Regions from separate parts of the Microbacterium sp. 2216-1 genome, predicted to be linked through region 2. Evidence: predicted binding sites of a transcription regulator. Region 2 holds the regulator's gene; each other region holds the start of a gene.
The links. The regulator LexA, encoded in region 2, represses DNA repair genes until DNA is damaged. The targets are predictions, from matches to a motif close to TCGAACANNTGTTCGA.

Region 1 (4,773 bases), on a different contig from region 2:
GGGGTGCGTCGCGCCGTCGCCGTCGACGGACGAGCCACTGAGGTGGGGGTAAGCACCACCGGCATCGCGGGCCCCGACTCGCCCGACGGTCAGCCCGTCGGGACCGTGCATGTGGGCGTCGTCACGCCTGTCGTTCGTCTGGTGCGCTCGTTCGTGTTCGCGGGGGATCGGTCGCAGATCCGTGCTCAGGCTCGGGATGCCGCCCTGGCCGCCGCGCTGGAGGCGGTGCGGGAATAGCACGGCTCGTTGTGGGGTTCCACGTGATGTGCGCAACACACGACGCGACTATCCGTTGCACAGCCGAAGGTTCACAACCGAGGCACAGGCAGAAACAGTAGATTCAGCAGTACCCGGTGGCGTTAGACTGGCGATCCACTCGGATTCAGAGAATGTGTGGGAGGGGAGGTTCCGATGATTCTTGTCAGACAAGAGATCGGCGAAGTGCTGCGGGACTTCCGCCTGCAGAAGGGGCGCACTCTGCGTCAGGTCGCAGGCAAGGCCTCCGTGGCGCTCGGTTACCTGAGCGAGGTGGAGCGGGGCCAGAAAGAGGCATCCAGCGAGATCCTCGCGTCGGTGGCAGAAGCACTCGATGTGCCCATCTCGACGATCATGCGCGAAGTCGGCGACCGGATCTCGGTCCTCGAGGGACTCAGCCCCTTCCCCGACGTCGTTCCCGACGACCTGGTGGCATCGGTCGAGCCCGAGCTGTCGCTGCACTGAGCGACGAGGCGAAGCGTGCGACGCAGTGAGTTCCTGCGCGCGGTCGACGAGGAGTTCGGCGCGCGCGCGAACGCGTTGACCCACGATCTGTTCCTCGGCGATGTCGGAATGACGGCGCATGATGCGTTGGAAGCCGGCATTCCGCCTCGGCAGATCTGGCTCGCGCTGTGCGCTGAGGCGGATGTCCCGCCGGAGCGCCGCTACGGCGTGGGCAGGGTCGAACCACGCCGTCACTGAACAGATGTCCGCGCCTTTTCCGGCGTGTCGTCGAATCTCTGTTCGATGAGGGCGTATCGTTCTGCACAAGTGGTTCCGATGCGCTTTCTTTTCACAGTGCGCGGGATAGCCGACGCGATGTCGGTGGCCCCGCCTACGGTGTGAGAGGTGGTTACGAACCACTCGCCTTGTCGGAGAGCCGCCCCAGAGGGGGAGGCCGCGACAGCCTACAGGCGGCAGCAATCGAGATTCTGAGGAGCACGTCATGCCATCCACCGACGACCGCGAGAAGGCCCTGGATTCCGCTCTCGCGCACATCGAGCGCCAGTTCGGCAAGGGATCGATCATGCGACTGGGCAGCGAAGAGCGCGCACCCGTCGAGATCATCCCGACCGGATCCATCGCGCTGGACAGCGCCCTCGGAATCGGAGGGCTGCCCCGCGGGCGCATCATCGAGATCTACGGTCCGGAATCGTCCGGTAAGACCACGTTGACCCTGCACGCGATCGCCAACGCGCAGCGCGCCGGTGGTATCGCCGCCTTCATTGACGCTGAGCACGCGCTCGACCCCGAGTACGCACGCAAGCTCGGCGTCGACATCGATCAGCTGCTGGTCTCGCAGCCCGACACGGGTGAGCAAGCGCTCGAGATCGCCGACATGCTGATCCGCTCCGGAGCCATCGACCTGGTCGTGATCGACTCCGTCGCCGCGCTGGTGCCCGAGGCTGAGATCAAGGGCGACATGGGTGATTCGCACGTCGGTCTGCAGGCTCGACTGATGTCGCAGGCGCTGCGAAAGCTCACTGGTGGGCTGAACCAGACGAAGACCACCGCGATCTTCATCAACCAGCTGCGCGAGAAGATCGGTGTGTTCTTCGGCTCTCCCGAGACCACCGCGGGTGGAAAGGCGCTGAAGTTCTACGCGTCGGTACGCCTCGACATTCGCCGCATCGAGACACTGAAGGATGGCACCGAGGCGGTCGGAAACCGCACCAGGGTGAAGGTCGTCAAGAACAAGATGGCGCCGCCGTTCAAGCAGGCCGAGTTCGACATCCTCTACGGCGTCGGCATCTCGCGCGAAGGCAGCCTGATCGATTTCGGCGTCGAGCACGGTATCGTGAAGAAGTCCGGATCGTGGTACACCTACGACGGGGATCAGCTCGGACAGGGCAAGGAGAACGCCCGGAACTTCTTGCGCAACAACGACGACATCGCCCTGGCGATCGAAGAGCAGATCAAGCAGAAGCTCGGTATCGGAGGCAAGGCTGAAGCGCCCGCCGATGAGCTCGCCGAGCGTCGCCCGGCCTAATCATCATGAACGGCACTGGTCAGGACGACGGCCGCGAACACCTGGCCCCGGTCATCCCGATCTTCGGTGGGTCTGTCGATGTCGGCAGGCCCACCGCCGGGGCCGAGCGTGGACGCCCCGCGCGAGAGCCTGCAGCCCCTCAGCTGGACGAGACGTCTCCGGCGGCGCGCGCCGCCGCTGCACTCGACCACGCGGAACGCACCGTCGCGCTGCGTGCTCTGAACGCGGCGCACGCGCGGGACGCGCGGGACGACGCTCGGGAAAGCATGGACGATGAGTCCGTGAAGCTGCGCGAGAGAGCCGAAGAGGCGCTTGTACGCAAGCTGCGCTCCAAGGCGCTCTCGGTCGCCGAGTCCCGGGCGGTTCTGCGCGAGCACGATCTCGACCGGGAGACCATCGACGAGATCATCGACGAGTTCAGCGATCGCGGATACATCGACGATCGAACACTCGCCGAGCTACTGGTCACCTCGGGTGCAGAGCGTAAAGGGCAGGGACGGGTCGCGCTCGCGCGGGTGCTGTCGCAGCGGGGGATTCCCCGCGACATCGCCGAGGAGGCTCTGTCGGAGTTGCCTGATGACGATGCCGAACGGGCTCTGGAGTTCGCACGCAGCAAGGCACCGGGCATGACGCGGCTCGAGCCCGACACCGCCCTGCGCCGACTGCTGGGCCAACTCGCGCGTCGTGGGTACGGGGGATCGGTGGCGATGAACGCTGCTCGTACTGCGCTCCGTGAAGCGGGCAGGGGTGCGAGCGGTGCCCGCTCGGGTGTGCGCTTCGTGGACTCGGAGTGAGCGCGCGCCGGCAGACGGCGGGCCCCGATCCCAATAGGCGCGAGGCCTCGTAGAATAGCTGTCACCATGACTACTCCGCGCAGTGAACCGACCATCATCGCGCCCTCGGCGGCGGCGGTCGGCGCCGACGGCCGCCGGCGCTCGTACGAGGTGCGTACTTTCGGTTGCCAGATGAACGTGCACGACTCCGAACGACTCTCGGGTTCCCTGGAGAGTGCGGGGTATGTTCGCTCGGATGCCGGTGAGGACGCCGACGTCGTCATCATCAACACCTGCGCGGTGCGCGACAACGCAGCGGGCAAGCTCTACGGCACGCTTGGTCACTTGAAGTCCCGCAAGGACAAGCATGAGGGCATGCAGATCGCCGTCGGCGGCTGCCTCGCTCAGATGGACCAGCAGGCCGTCCTCGACAAGGCGCCGTGGGTCGACGTGGTCTTCGGCACGCACAACATGGGATCGCTGCCCGGTCTGCTCGAGCGCGCGCGTCACAACGGCGAGGCCGAGCTCGAGATCCTCGAGTCGCTCGAGATCTTCCCCTCGACGCTGCCCACCAAGCGCGACTCGGCGCACAGCGGCTGGGTGTCGATCTCGGTCGGCTGCAACAACACCTGCACGTTCTGCATCGTCCCGAGCCTCCGTGGCAAGGAGAAGGACCGCCGACCGGGTGACATCCTGAACGAGATCCGTCTGCTCGTCGAGGACGGCGCGATCGAGGTCACGCTGCTGGGGCAGAACGTGAACTCGTACGGTGTGGAGTTCGGCGACCGACAGGCGTTCAGCAAGCTGCTGCGCGCCGCGGGCGAGATCGAAGGACTGGAGCGCATCCGCTTCACCAGCCCGCACCCGGCCGCATTCACCGACGATGTGATCGACGCAATGGCCGAAACGCCCAACGTGATGCCGCAATTGCACATGCCGTTGCAGTCGGGAAGTGACAGCATCCTGCGGTCCATGCGACGCTCGTACCGCAGCTCGAAGTACCTCGGCATTCTCGATCGGGTGCGCGAGCGGATCCCGCATGCAGCCATCACCACCGACATCATCGTGGGCTTCCCGGGTGAGACCGACGAGGACTTCGAAGACACCATGCGCGTCGTCGAGCAGTCCCGCTTCTCGAGCGCGTTCACGTTCCAGTACTCCATCCGTGAGGGCACGCCGGCCGCGACGATGGAGAACCAGGTCCCCAAGGCCGTCGTGCAGGAGCGCTACGAGCGGCTGATCGCGCTGCAGGAGCGCATCTCGCTCGAAGAGAACGAGAAGCAGGTCGGTCGCGAGATCGAGGTACTGGTCTCGGTGGGCGAGGGCAAGAAGGACGCCGAGACCCACCGCCTCACGGGACGTGCGGAAGACAACCGCCTGGTGCACTTCGAGGTGACACCCGGTTCGGAGCTGCCACGCCCCGGAGACATGGTGACCGTGACGATCACCCACGGTGCTCCCTTCCATCTGCTCGCGGACGATCCGACCGGTGCGCCGTTGCGCATCCGTCGCACGCGCGGCGGCGACGCATGGGACCGCGCCCAGGCCGAGACCTGCGGTGTGCCGGCGCCGTCCGGACAGTCAGGTGCACCGCGCGCCGTCTCGCTGGGGCTGCCGACGCTCCGCGTCGACGGGTGACGGGCATCCGATCCCCGCGGGTGTGGGCCGTTGTCGGCGCGACCGGCACCGGCAAGAGCGAGTTCGCGCTTGAGCTCGCCGAGGCCCTGCGGCAGCAGGGCAACCCTGCCGAGATCG
Region 2 (4,773 bases):
AGCTGCTGCTGCACCGCGAAGAGATTCACAAGCTCGAGCACGCCGTCTCGGCGGGCGGGTACACCCTCGTCCCGCTGCGCCTGTACTTCTCGGACGGCCGCGCCAAGGTCGAGATCGCCCTGGCGAAGGGCAAGCGCGAGTTCGACAAGCGCCAGGTGCTGCGTGAGCGGCAGGACAAGCGCGAGGCCGAGCGCGCCATGCGCACGCGCAATCGTCTGGGCGAGTAGACCCGCCCCTCCGATCGATCCGGAAGGTCAGGCGTGCTGGTCGCTCAGGCGCCCAGTCGCGGCTCGAAGTCGAAGGCGCGTCCGAGAAAGCGAAGTTCGGTCTCCAGCGAGGCGATGATCGTCTCGGCCGCACGGAAACCGTGACCCTCGCCCTCGAACAGCACATACTCGTGCGGAACACCGCGCGCGGCAAGGGCATCGCGGATCGCCTCGGACTGCGACGGCGGAACCACGCGGTCCTCGCTGCCCTGCTCCAGCAGCACAGGAACGTCGATCCGGTCGGCGTGCGTGAGCGGAGAGCGCTCGATGTAGACCGACTCCGCCTCCGGCAGGGGACCGACCAGGCCATCGAGATAGCGCGCTTCGAAGTCATGGGTCTCAGCGGCCAGCATCCGCAGGTCGGCGACGCCGTACCGTGAGATTCCGGCGCCGAAGGTGCCACCGCGCACGAGTGCGCTCAGCACCGTCCAACCACCCGCGGACCCGCCGCGGATCGCGATCCGCGCGGGATCGGCGAGACCGGCGTCGGCCAGGCCTCGCGCCGCGGCGATCACGTCGTCGACGTCGACGACGCCCCAGGCACCGTCAAGACGCTCGCGGTAGGCGCGACCGTACCCGGTCGATCCGCCGTAGTTGACGTCGAGCACACCGACTCCGCGGCTGGTCCAGTACGCGTAGGCGGTGGATGCTGCCCCCGAGACATGTGCGGTGGGTCCGCCGTGCACCATCACGATGTACGGCGGCAGTTCGCCGTGCGGCGCGCGGGCGTCAGGGTTGGTCGGCGGGTAATCGAACGCGTGGACCGGCCCGTGCGGGCCGTCGAAGGTGACCGGCCGCGCCTGGGGAACCCAGTCGAGGTCGGCGTCGGCGCCACCGGTGACCGTCGTCACCGTGCCGCGGTCCAGATCGAGGCACCACAGTCCGGCGCCGACCGTTGCGCCCGCTCCTGAGACGAGCACCCGTGAGCCGCGCACGTCATCGATGCTCGCGCCGGCCGTGATGGGCACGTCCAGCTGCGTGGCGTTGCCGTCCGTGCCGATCTGGACGATCCGATCGTCGCCGTTGGTGCGCACCGCGACGATGCGTCCGTTGTCGAGCGGGCGGTACCACCGGTTGCCGAGCACCCACAGTCCGCCGCCGGTGTCAGCGTCGGCGGGCGCCACCGGCGTGGGAGCAGCCGCGGTCTCATCGACCCGCACGCGCTGCAGGTTCCAGCGTCCGGACGGGTCATCGAGGTAGAGCAGCTCGTCATCGCTCACCCACTCCGGCTGCAGTGCCGCGCGGGTCGACACCGACATCATCGCATCGCCGTGCACCGGCGCCACGTTCACCGGCGCCACGTGCAGCAGTGCGAGCTCCCAGGGCATGTGCTCTGTGCTCCACTGCACCCACGCGATGCGGGAGCCGTTCGGCGACAGTGCCGGGTGCGCTACGAAGCCAGTAGTCGACACGACCACGCGTACGGCGTCGTCATCAGCCGCCGCCGAGCCGTCCACCGGAATCTCGACGATCGCGCGCCGGTGCGGCTGCGGGCGCAGGTCCTCGCGCACAGCCAAGAGGCGCCCCTGCTGAGCGCGCAGACCGCCGTACGCGGCGCCGGGCGCCGTGAGCGGCTCGGGATCGCCGGACGAGGGCATCCGATACACCCGCTGGTCAGAGCCGTCCACGAAGAACAGCGTTCCCTCGTCGTCGGCGGTCCACGAACCGCCACCGTACTCGTGCACGCGGGAGCGGGCGTTCCACGGCGCGGGCAGGATCTCGGCGCCGGTCGAGCTGCGCACCGTGATCCGGCCGCCCTCGGAGGGCACCGACTCACCCCACCAGATCTCGTCGCCGACGAAGAGAGCGCCGTCGATCCGGGGCGCAGCCTGCGCGATCTGAGCAGCGGTGAACGGAGACGGCCACGAACCGAAAGACGAGGTCATGCGCTCGAGCCTAGTCCCGGGTGCCGTCCGACCCGCCGTGGTCGGAGGCCGCTCGCTCGGAAGCGGGCTCAGACCGTGCGCAGCACCGCGACGACCTTGCCCAGCACGACCGCGTCATCGCCGAGGATCGGTTCGAAGGCAGAGTTGCGGGGCAGCAGCCAGGTGTGTCCGTCACGCTGACGGAACGTCTTGACGGTCGCCTCGCCGTCGATCATGGCAGCCACGATCTCGCCGTTCTCGGCCGAGCTCTGGGTGCGCACGACCACCCAGTCGCCGTCGCAGATCGCGGCGTCGATCATCGACTCGCCGTTGACCTTGAGCATGAACAGCTCGCCCTTGCCGACCAGCTGACGGGGCAGCGGGAAGATCTCCTCGACCTGCTGATCAGCGGTGATCGGCACTCCGGCGGCGATCTGCCCGACCAGCGGAACGAGCGCCGCATCGCCGACTGCGGGCGCGGTGTCGGCAGGGTTCTCGGTGCTCGCGCCCGGCAGGTCGATGAGCACCTCCATCGCGCGGGTCTTGCCCGGGTCGCGGCGCAGGTAGCCGCTGAGCTCGAGCTGGCCGAGCTGATGCGTGACGCTGGAGAGCGACTTGAGGCCCACGGCGTCACCGATCTCGCGCATGCTCGGCGGGTAACCGTGCCGTGCGATCGAATCCTGAATGACCTCGAGGATCGCCATCTGCTTGGGGCTCAAGTTCTTGCGACGACGCGTGCGCGGAGCCTCGGCTGCGGGGGCGGTGTTGTCGCTCATCGGTGCTCCTTCATGGTTCCTGCCGGTGCGGATTCCGCGGCGTCGCGGGCGTCCGATTCGAATGTCGGTGGCCCGTGGTGGGCTGTCCACATCGAAACGGTATCCGAGAAACGGCCCGAAACGGAAGATCTGTTCGAGCGTGTCGCGCCTTCCTCGTAGACGTTTTCGAAAAAGTCTTGACAGATGTTCGATATCGAAGATAACTTCGGTACGTAGCTTCGCATCCGGCATCCCCGGCCGGGTGCCGGATGCGAAAGCTGCACCATGTCCTCGCTGACTGGCGGGCCGGGTGCAGTGTCACAGGAGAGGAGCCACCCATGAGCACGATCGATATCCAGGCGCCGATGGCCCCGGTTTCGGCGACGCGCCTGCGGATCACCGCTCGCGGCCGCCGAGTGGTCGTCATGCTGGCTGCGCTCCCGGTTGTCGTCGGCGTCATCCTGTCGGCTCTCGCCGGCGGTTCCGCACTCGCCTCCGGTGACCTGGCAGAGCCGGTGACGTTCGAAACGGTCGCCGTGATGCCCGGTGACACGCTGTGGTCGATCGCGGACGAGGTCGCGCCGGGTGCCGACCCGCGCGTGGTCATCGAAGACATCAAGCGGTTGAACAACCTGCGCTCCGGCATGATCCAGGTCGGCGCCGAGATCGCGATCCCCACTGTTTACACCGACTGAGCACCGTGTACACCGACTGAGCCCCGGATGCGCGCGTGCGCGGTCGTCACGAAGGCGTCGTCGGCGGGCGCGAGATCTACGATGGAACAGTGACCTCTCTTGACGAGCTACCCCTCCGCGACGACCTCCGCGGACTCACCCCCTATGGCGCACCTCAGGCACCGCTGCCGATCGCGCTGAACGTCAACGAGAACACCCATCCGGTGCCCGATGAGGTCGCCGACGACATCCTCGACGAAATCGCGCGTGCACTGCGTGAGGTCAACCGCTATCCGGATCGTGAGTTCACCGCACTCCGTGAAGGCTTCGCCGAGTACCTCGGCCACGGACTCACCGCCGATCAGATCTGGGCGGGCAATGGCTCCAACGAGGTGCTCCAGCACATCCTGCAGGCCTTCAGCGGTCCGGGCCGCACAGTGTTCGGATTCGCTCCCACCTACTCGATGTACCCGCTTCTGGCGCAGGGAACCGGCGCGCGGTGGGTTGCCGGTGCGCGCGACGACGACTACGCGCTGACGCCCGAGAGTGCCGCAGCACAGGTCGCCGAGGCTGATCCCGACGTCGTACTGCTGTGCGCTCCCAACAACCCCACCGGCACGCCCATGGGACTCGACGTCATTGAGGCCGTCTACGAGGCCGCACGGGGTGTGGTCGTGGTCGACGAGGCCTACTTCGAGTTCGCGCCGCACGACTCGGTCTCGGCGCTCACCCTGTTGCATGGGCGGCCTCGCCTGGCGATCTCGCGCACTATGAGCAAGGCGTTCGCCTTCGCCGGTGCGCGTGTGGGCTACCTGGCCGCCGACCCCGCGTTCATCGACGCTCTCCGACTGGTGCGTCTGCCGTATCACCTGAGCGCGATCACTCAGGCCGCCGCGATCGCCGCGCTGCGCAACTCCGCCACCATGCTGCGCATGGTCGACGAGATCGTTGAACAGCGTGACCGTATCTCGGCCACCCTCGAAGCCCTCGGCTACCAGCCGCACGAATCCTGGTCGAACTTCGTCCTGTTCGGCGGTGTCACCGACCCGCCCGCGTTGTGGCGCGCCCTCTACGATCGCGGTGTCCTGATCCGCGACGTGGGCATCCCCGGTCACCTGCGCGTTTCGGCGGGCACCGAGGCCGAGACCACCGCCTTTCTGGAAGCACTCGCGTCGATAGGATCTCCCTCATGAGCGCCCCCCGCACCGCATCG
Region 3 (4,773 bases), on a different contig from region 2:
AATGCGAGGACCGGCGACAAACGCCGGGGTGCGAGGGCAGACTGCTGGGATGGAAGAGTTGTGGACCCTGCCCAGCCCCGCGGCAGCTGCGATGCTTCGTTCGATCTGCGAGCATCTCCTGGCCGACGCGGACAGCTTCGCGGATGCCTTCGCCGAATCGACCGCGATGGCCCAAGCGCACGGCAATGCGGCGCTGCTCGCGGATGCGTCGCTCCTGGCCGAGGATCGTGAACTCCTGCGCGCCGACACCGTGCACTGGCTCACGTCGAACATCCAGCATCCGGGGCGTCGTGTGGACCCCTATGTCGGGCCGAGGTCGGAGGCGTACATCGCGGATCTCGTCTCACGGGGCATCACCCCCGACTACGTCGCGGGGTGGCGGGCAGCGATGTCGATCGCATGGCGACGATGGCTGGAGGTCTGCGTGGCGCGCTGTTCCGATCCTGCTCTGCTCGTCGAGGTGCTGGACGTGTCGGCGCACTCGCTGATGCAGTACGCGCTCGACTCGGTGGCGGTGCTGCGCGAGGTCAACCTTGCGGCGTCGATGGGCAATGCAGACGCCCAGACGCTCGCCATGCTGCAGCTGATCGTCGGCGGTGCGCCGATGACGCAGAGCGTCGCTGAGGAACGACTGGGCTACCGACTAGGGCGCCGGCACGTCGCCGTCATCCTGTGGACGGATGCCCCGGATCACGACGGCGCCCTCGACAGGGCGGTGGCCGCGCTACGCACCGTCGCGCGCGCGGGCGCCATGCTCGTGGCACGTGCCAGCGTGGCCTCACGCTGGGTCTGGCTGTCCGGCCCCGACGCACCCGACCGGCACCAGATCGAGAAGGCGGCATCGGGGGCGGGAGTCGTCCGCGCTGCTCTCGGCAAACCGGGCGAAGGCCTCGAGGCGTTCCGTTCCAGCCATCAGGACGCTCTTGCCACCCACGTGATGCTCACACGACTCGAGTCGAATCGCCGATTCACCGTGTACAGCGACGTCGAGCTCATCGACAGCCTCACGAAGGATCGCGCCGGTGCCCAGCGGTTCGTGACCAAGGCCCTCGGCCCGCTGGCGACGGCGGACGCGACCCTGCGAGAAGCGATGCTCACCTACGTGCAGTGCGGCTTCAACACCACACGCGCCGCAGCGCAGCTGTACCTGCACAGGAACACCGTGGAGCGTCGGGTATCACGGGCCAACGAACTGTCGATCATCAAGGTCGAAGACAATCCGACCCACGTCGCCGCCGCGTTGCTGGTGTTGGATCTCGCCCCGGGCCTCGTTGATGCGGCACAGACACACCTCAGATTTCCGTGACCAAACCGTTGCACTCGTTACCTCGCCGTTATAGAGTGATCGCACGGTGAATGTTTGCTGTGGCATCCACCGCATGTGATTGCAGGACACTCTTGGTGCAAGGGACAAGGGCCGGCCGGACGCCTCTCCGGCCGGCCCTCATGCATCCGCCGGCCGCGCTTCGCGCCGCACTACGCTTGTCGACATGACAGACCGCGAACTGGCGCTCCGCGCGTGGGAAAGCCTGTTCCGCGCGCAACACGAGCTCTTCACCGCCATGAGCTCCGACTTCAACGACGCACCGATCACCCAGGCCGAGTACGACGTGCTGCTCACCGTCGTACGCGCGCCGCAGATGACCGTGCGCCTGCGCGACGTCACCACGAACATGCTGATCAGCCAGCCCAGCGTGTCACGCCTCGTCGACCGGATGGTCGACCGCGGCCTGGTCACGAAGAGCGCCGACCCCGACGACGGCCGCGGCTCAGTGCTCACCGCGACGGATGCCGGCGCGCGCGCGTTCCGGCAGGTCGCCACCACGCACGGGCGTTCGATCGCCGAGACGATGGCAGCGCTCGACGACGACGAACTGCGCAGCCTGCTGGAGCTCACATCGAAACTCCGCGATAGTCGAAGATAGTAGCGAATATGTGCACGTATGGTTCGAACGTTGGATGCCGGAATCTCGGCACACTTCCGAGAAGACTCGAACAAATGTTTGACTACACATCCGAATCGCCGTAGCCTGGTCTCATGACCAACCACCTGACCCCGCTGAGTGAGGCGATCGAACGCCTGCACGCAGCCTGGTCAGGTGCGCACGACGCGACCGACCTCACCCGCGCGCAGCTGATCGATGCGAACGACGCGCTCGGCGCTGTGCGCCGTCTCACCGATGCGCTGCAGACCGAGATCGCGGCGGGCATCGCGTCCGAATCTCGGACGAGCCTGGGGCCCGACTCGCTGGCGAAGCAGCAGGGATTCCGCAACGCGACGCAGATGATCGCCACCACGACGGGCATCTCGACGGCCGAGGCCTCTCGACAGGTCCGCGTCGGAGAAGCGACCGCGCCGCGCACAGACCTGGTGGGCGACCGACTCCCCGCCAAGTACCCTGCAGTGCAGTCCGCACTGTGGGCGGGCGCCCTGGGCGCCAGCACATCGGGTTTGATCATCGCGCTGCTCGACAAGGTCCGCTTCAAGGTCACGCCCGAGCACCTCGCCGCCGCTGAGGAACAGTTGGTCGAGAAGGCCTCCGGTCTTTCGGTAGACGACGTGCGCAAGCTGCTGGCCCGCGCCGAGGCCTGGCTCGATCCCGACGGTGTAGCCCCGCGCGAGGACGAGATCCGCGCGCAGCGTTCGGTGACCATGTTCGAACGCGACGGCGCATTCCATCTCAACGGTGTCTTCGATCTCGAGGCGGCGGCTCCCCTGCGCGCCGCGATCAACGGATACGTCTCCGCGCAGTTCGCCGCCCGCAAAGACGCCATCGATCCCGACGCCCCCGACGCCGATCACCGCACCGTCCCGCAGTTGCAGGCCGACGCACTCACCACGCTCTGCGCGCACGTCATCGGGTGCGACAACGACGCCCCGGCCCTGGCCGGCGCAACGGTGATCGTGCGCGTCGACCTCAGCGATCTGACCGACGGCACCGGCTACGGCACCCTCGACGGCTCAGACACCGCCGTCAGCATCGGCGCCGTGCGCCGCATGGCAGCATCCGGCGGTGTCATCCCCTGCGTGCTCGGATCCGACAGCGAACCGCTCGACTGGGGACTCAAACGTCGCTTCTTCACCTCCGCACAGCGTCTGGCACTGGCAGAACGCGACGGCGGATGCGCGATGTGCGGCTTGCCGCCCGAAATGACACGCGCCCACCACATCACATGGTGGCAACGAGATGCCGGACCGACCGATCTCGACAACGGCGTCCTGCTCTGCGAGACCTGTCATCACCGCATCCACGACAACGGGTGGGACATCCGCATCGACGGCACCGGCGCATCGGCCGCAGTGTGGCTCATCCCACCGCCCAGCGTGGACCCGTCGCGAACACCCCGGCGGGGCGGTCTGGCGCGCTACAGCCTCGCGGCGTAGCTCGCGCCAGGGAACGCGCGGCAGTGCGACGGAGTGCGCACCAGTTACGCGTGACAACTTTTGGGGGTCGAGTACTGCGCCCGGCTCTGGCAAGGTGTGTGGGGGTTGCCTTCGAGGGGAACGCAACCATTAGGGAGAAACCATGGAGATCGCCGGAATCGTCGGCATCCTATTGATCATCGGCATCGCCGTCGTCGCCGCCATCGTCGTCCTACTGATCATGCTGCTGTTCGCACGCAGCTGGATCAAGGTGGCGCGGGCCGACGAGGCGCTCGTCATCTCGGGTCGCAAACAGAAGGTGCAGCGCGCCCTCATCAACCCGGACGGCTCGACCAGTTCAGAACTCGCCGAATCGCCGGTCACCGTGATCGTCAACGGCAAGTCGCTGGTCAACCCGATCACGCAGCGCCACGAGATCATCTCGCTGCGCTCACGCCAGGTGTCACTCAACGCCGAGGCGCAGTCGCTCGACAGCGTCACGCTCAACGTCGACGGCGTCGCCATCGTCAAGATCGGCTCCGACCCGCTGTACGTGCGCCGCGCCGCCGAGCGCTTCGCATCGCAGGACAAAGCGATCGAGCAGTTCACCACCGAACAGCTCGAAGGTGCCCTGCGCGGCATCGTCGCCACCCTGTCGGTCGTCGAGCTCATGCGCGAGCGCAAGAAGTTCTCCGACCAGATCGCCTCCGACGTCTCGCACGAGCTCGCCGAGCAGGGACTCATCCTCGACTCGTTCCAGATCAAGGGCATCACCGACGCCGTCGGCTACATCCAGTCACTCGGTGCCCCCGAGATCCAGGCCAAGCGTCAGGCCGCCGAGATCTCGCAGACCAACGCCGACCGCGCGATCAACCAGAAGCACATCGCCAACGAAGAGGCGAACCTGATCGAGCAGACCGCGCTCGACACCAACACGGCAAACGCCAACGCCGGCATCGGCCGCGCCCGCGCCGAAGCCGAGCAGGCCGAGCACCTCGCCCGCGCCCAGGCCGAGCAGGCCGTCCTGCAGCAGCAGGCCGAGAACCGACAGGCCCAGCTCGACGCCGACGTCAAGCGCGTCGCCGACGCGCAGCGCTACGAGGCCGAGACCCGCGCGCAGGCCGACCTGTTCACCCGTGAGAAGTCTGCCGAGGCCGCCGCGATCGAACAGATCAAGCAGGCCGAGGCCCGCACCCGCATCGCCGAGCAGCAGGCAGAAGCCGACCGCGCCCGCGCGGCCGGTGAAGCCGCCGCTGCCGAAGCGAAGGCCGCCGGTGACGCCAACGCGCTGCGCGCACAGGCGGAAGCCGAAGCCGAGGCCCGCCGCCTGCGCTCCCACGCCGAAGCAGAAGCCATCCGTGCCGAGGGTGAGGCCCGCGCGGCCGCCGTCGAGGCAGAGGCGAACGCGA

Region 1: recA (recombinase RecA) is a predicted target of LexA. The motif match lies at 988-1,003, and genes of this name have one in related genera.
Region 3: ACLD0U_RS01130 (DUF222 domain-containing protein) is a predicted target of LexA. The motif match lies at 1,992-2,007, and genes of this name have one in related genera.

The regions. Positions count from the first base shown of each region.
Region 1 covers NZ_JBKFTM010000001.1:1,031,238-1,036,010, forward strand. Annotated here, with positions in the region: gene ACLD0U_RS04700 (CinA family protein) at 1-237, shown strand, start outside; gene ACLD0U_RS04705 (helix-turn-helix domain-containing protein) at 412-720, shown strand; gene ACLD0U_RS04710 (DUF3046 domain-containing protein) at 736-957, shown strand; gene recA (recombinase RecA) at 1,202-2,245, shown strand; gene ACLD0U_RS04720 (regulatory protein RecX) at 2,251-3,039, shown strand; gene miaB (tRNA (N6-isopentenyl adenosine(37)-C2)-methylthiotransferase MiaB) at 3,106-4,656, shown strand; gene miaA (tRNA (adenosine(37)-N6)-dimethylallyltransferase MiaA) at 4,662-4,773, shown strand, end outside.
Region 2 covers NZ_JBKFTM010000004.1:29,009-33,781, reverse strand. Annotated here, with positions in the region: gene smpB (SsrA-binding protein SmpB) at 1-227, shown strand, start outside; gene ACLD0U_RS12055 (prolyl oligopeptidase family serine peptidase) at 272-2,152, opposite strand; gene lexA (transcriptional repressor LexA) at 2,221-2,907, opposite strand; gene ACLD0U_RS12045 (LysM peptidoglycan-binding domain-containing protein) at 3,225-3,581, shown strand; gene ACLD0U_RS12040 (histidinol-phosphate transaminase) at 3,671-4,753, shown strand; gene hisB (imidazoleglycerol-phosphate dehydratase HisB) at 4,750-4,773, shown strand, end outside.
Region 3 covers NZ_JBKFTM010000001.1:241,889-246,661, reverse strand. Annotated here, with positions in the region: gene ACLD0U_RS01140 (PucR family transcriptional regulator) at 50-1,306, shown strand; gene ACLD0U_RS01135 (MarR family winged helix-turn-helix transcriptional regulator) at 1,491-1,925, shown strand; gene ACLD0U_RS01130 (DUF222 domain-containing protein) at 2,039-3,385, shown strand; gene ACLD0U_RS01125 (SPFH domain-containing protein) at 3,528-4,773, shown strand, end outside.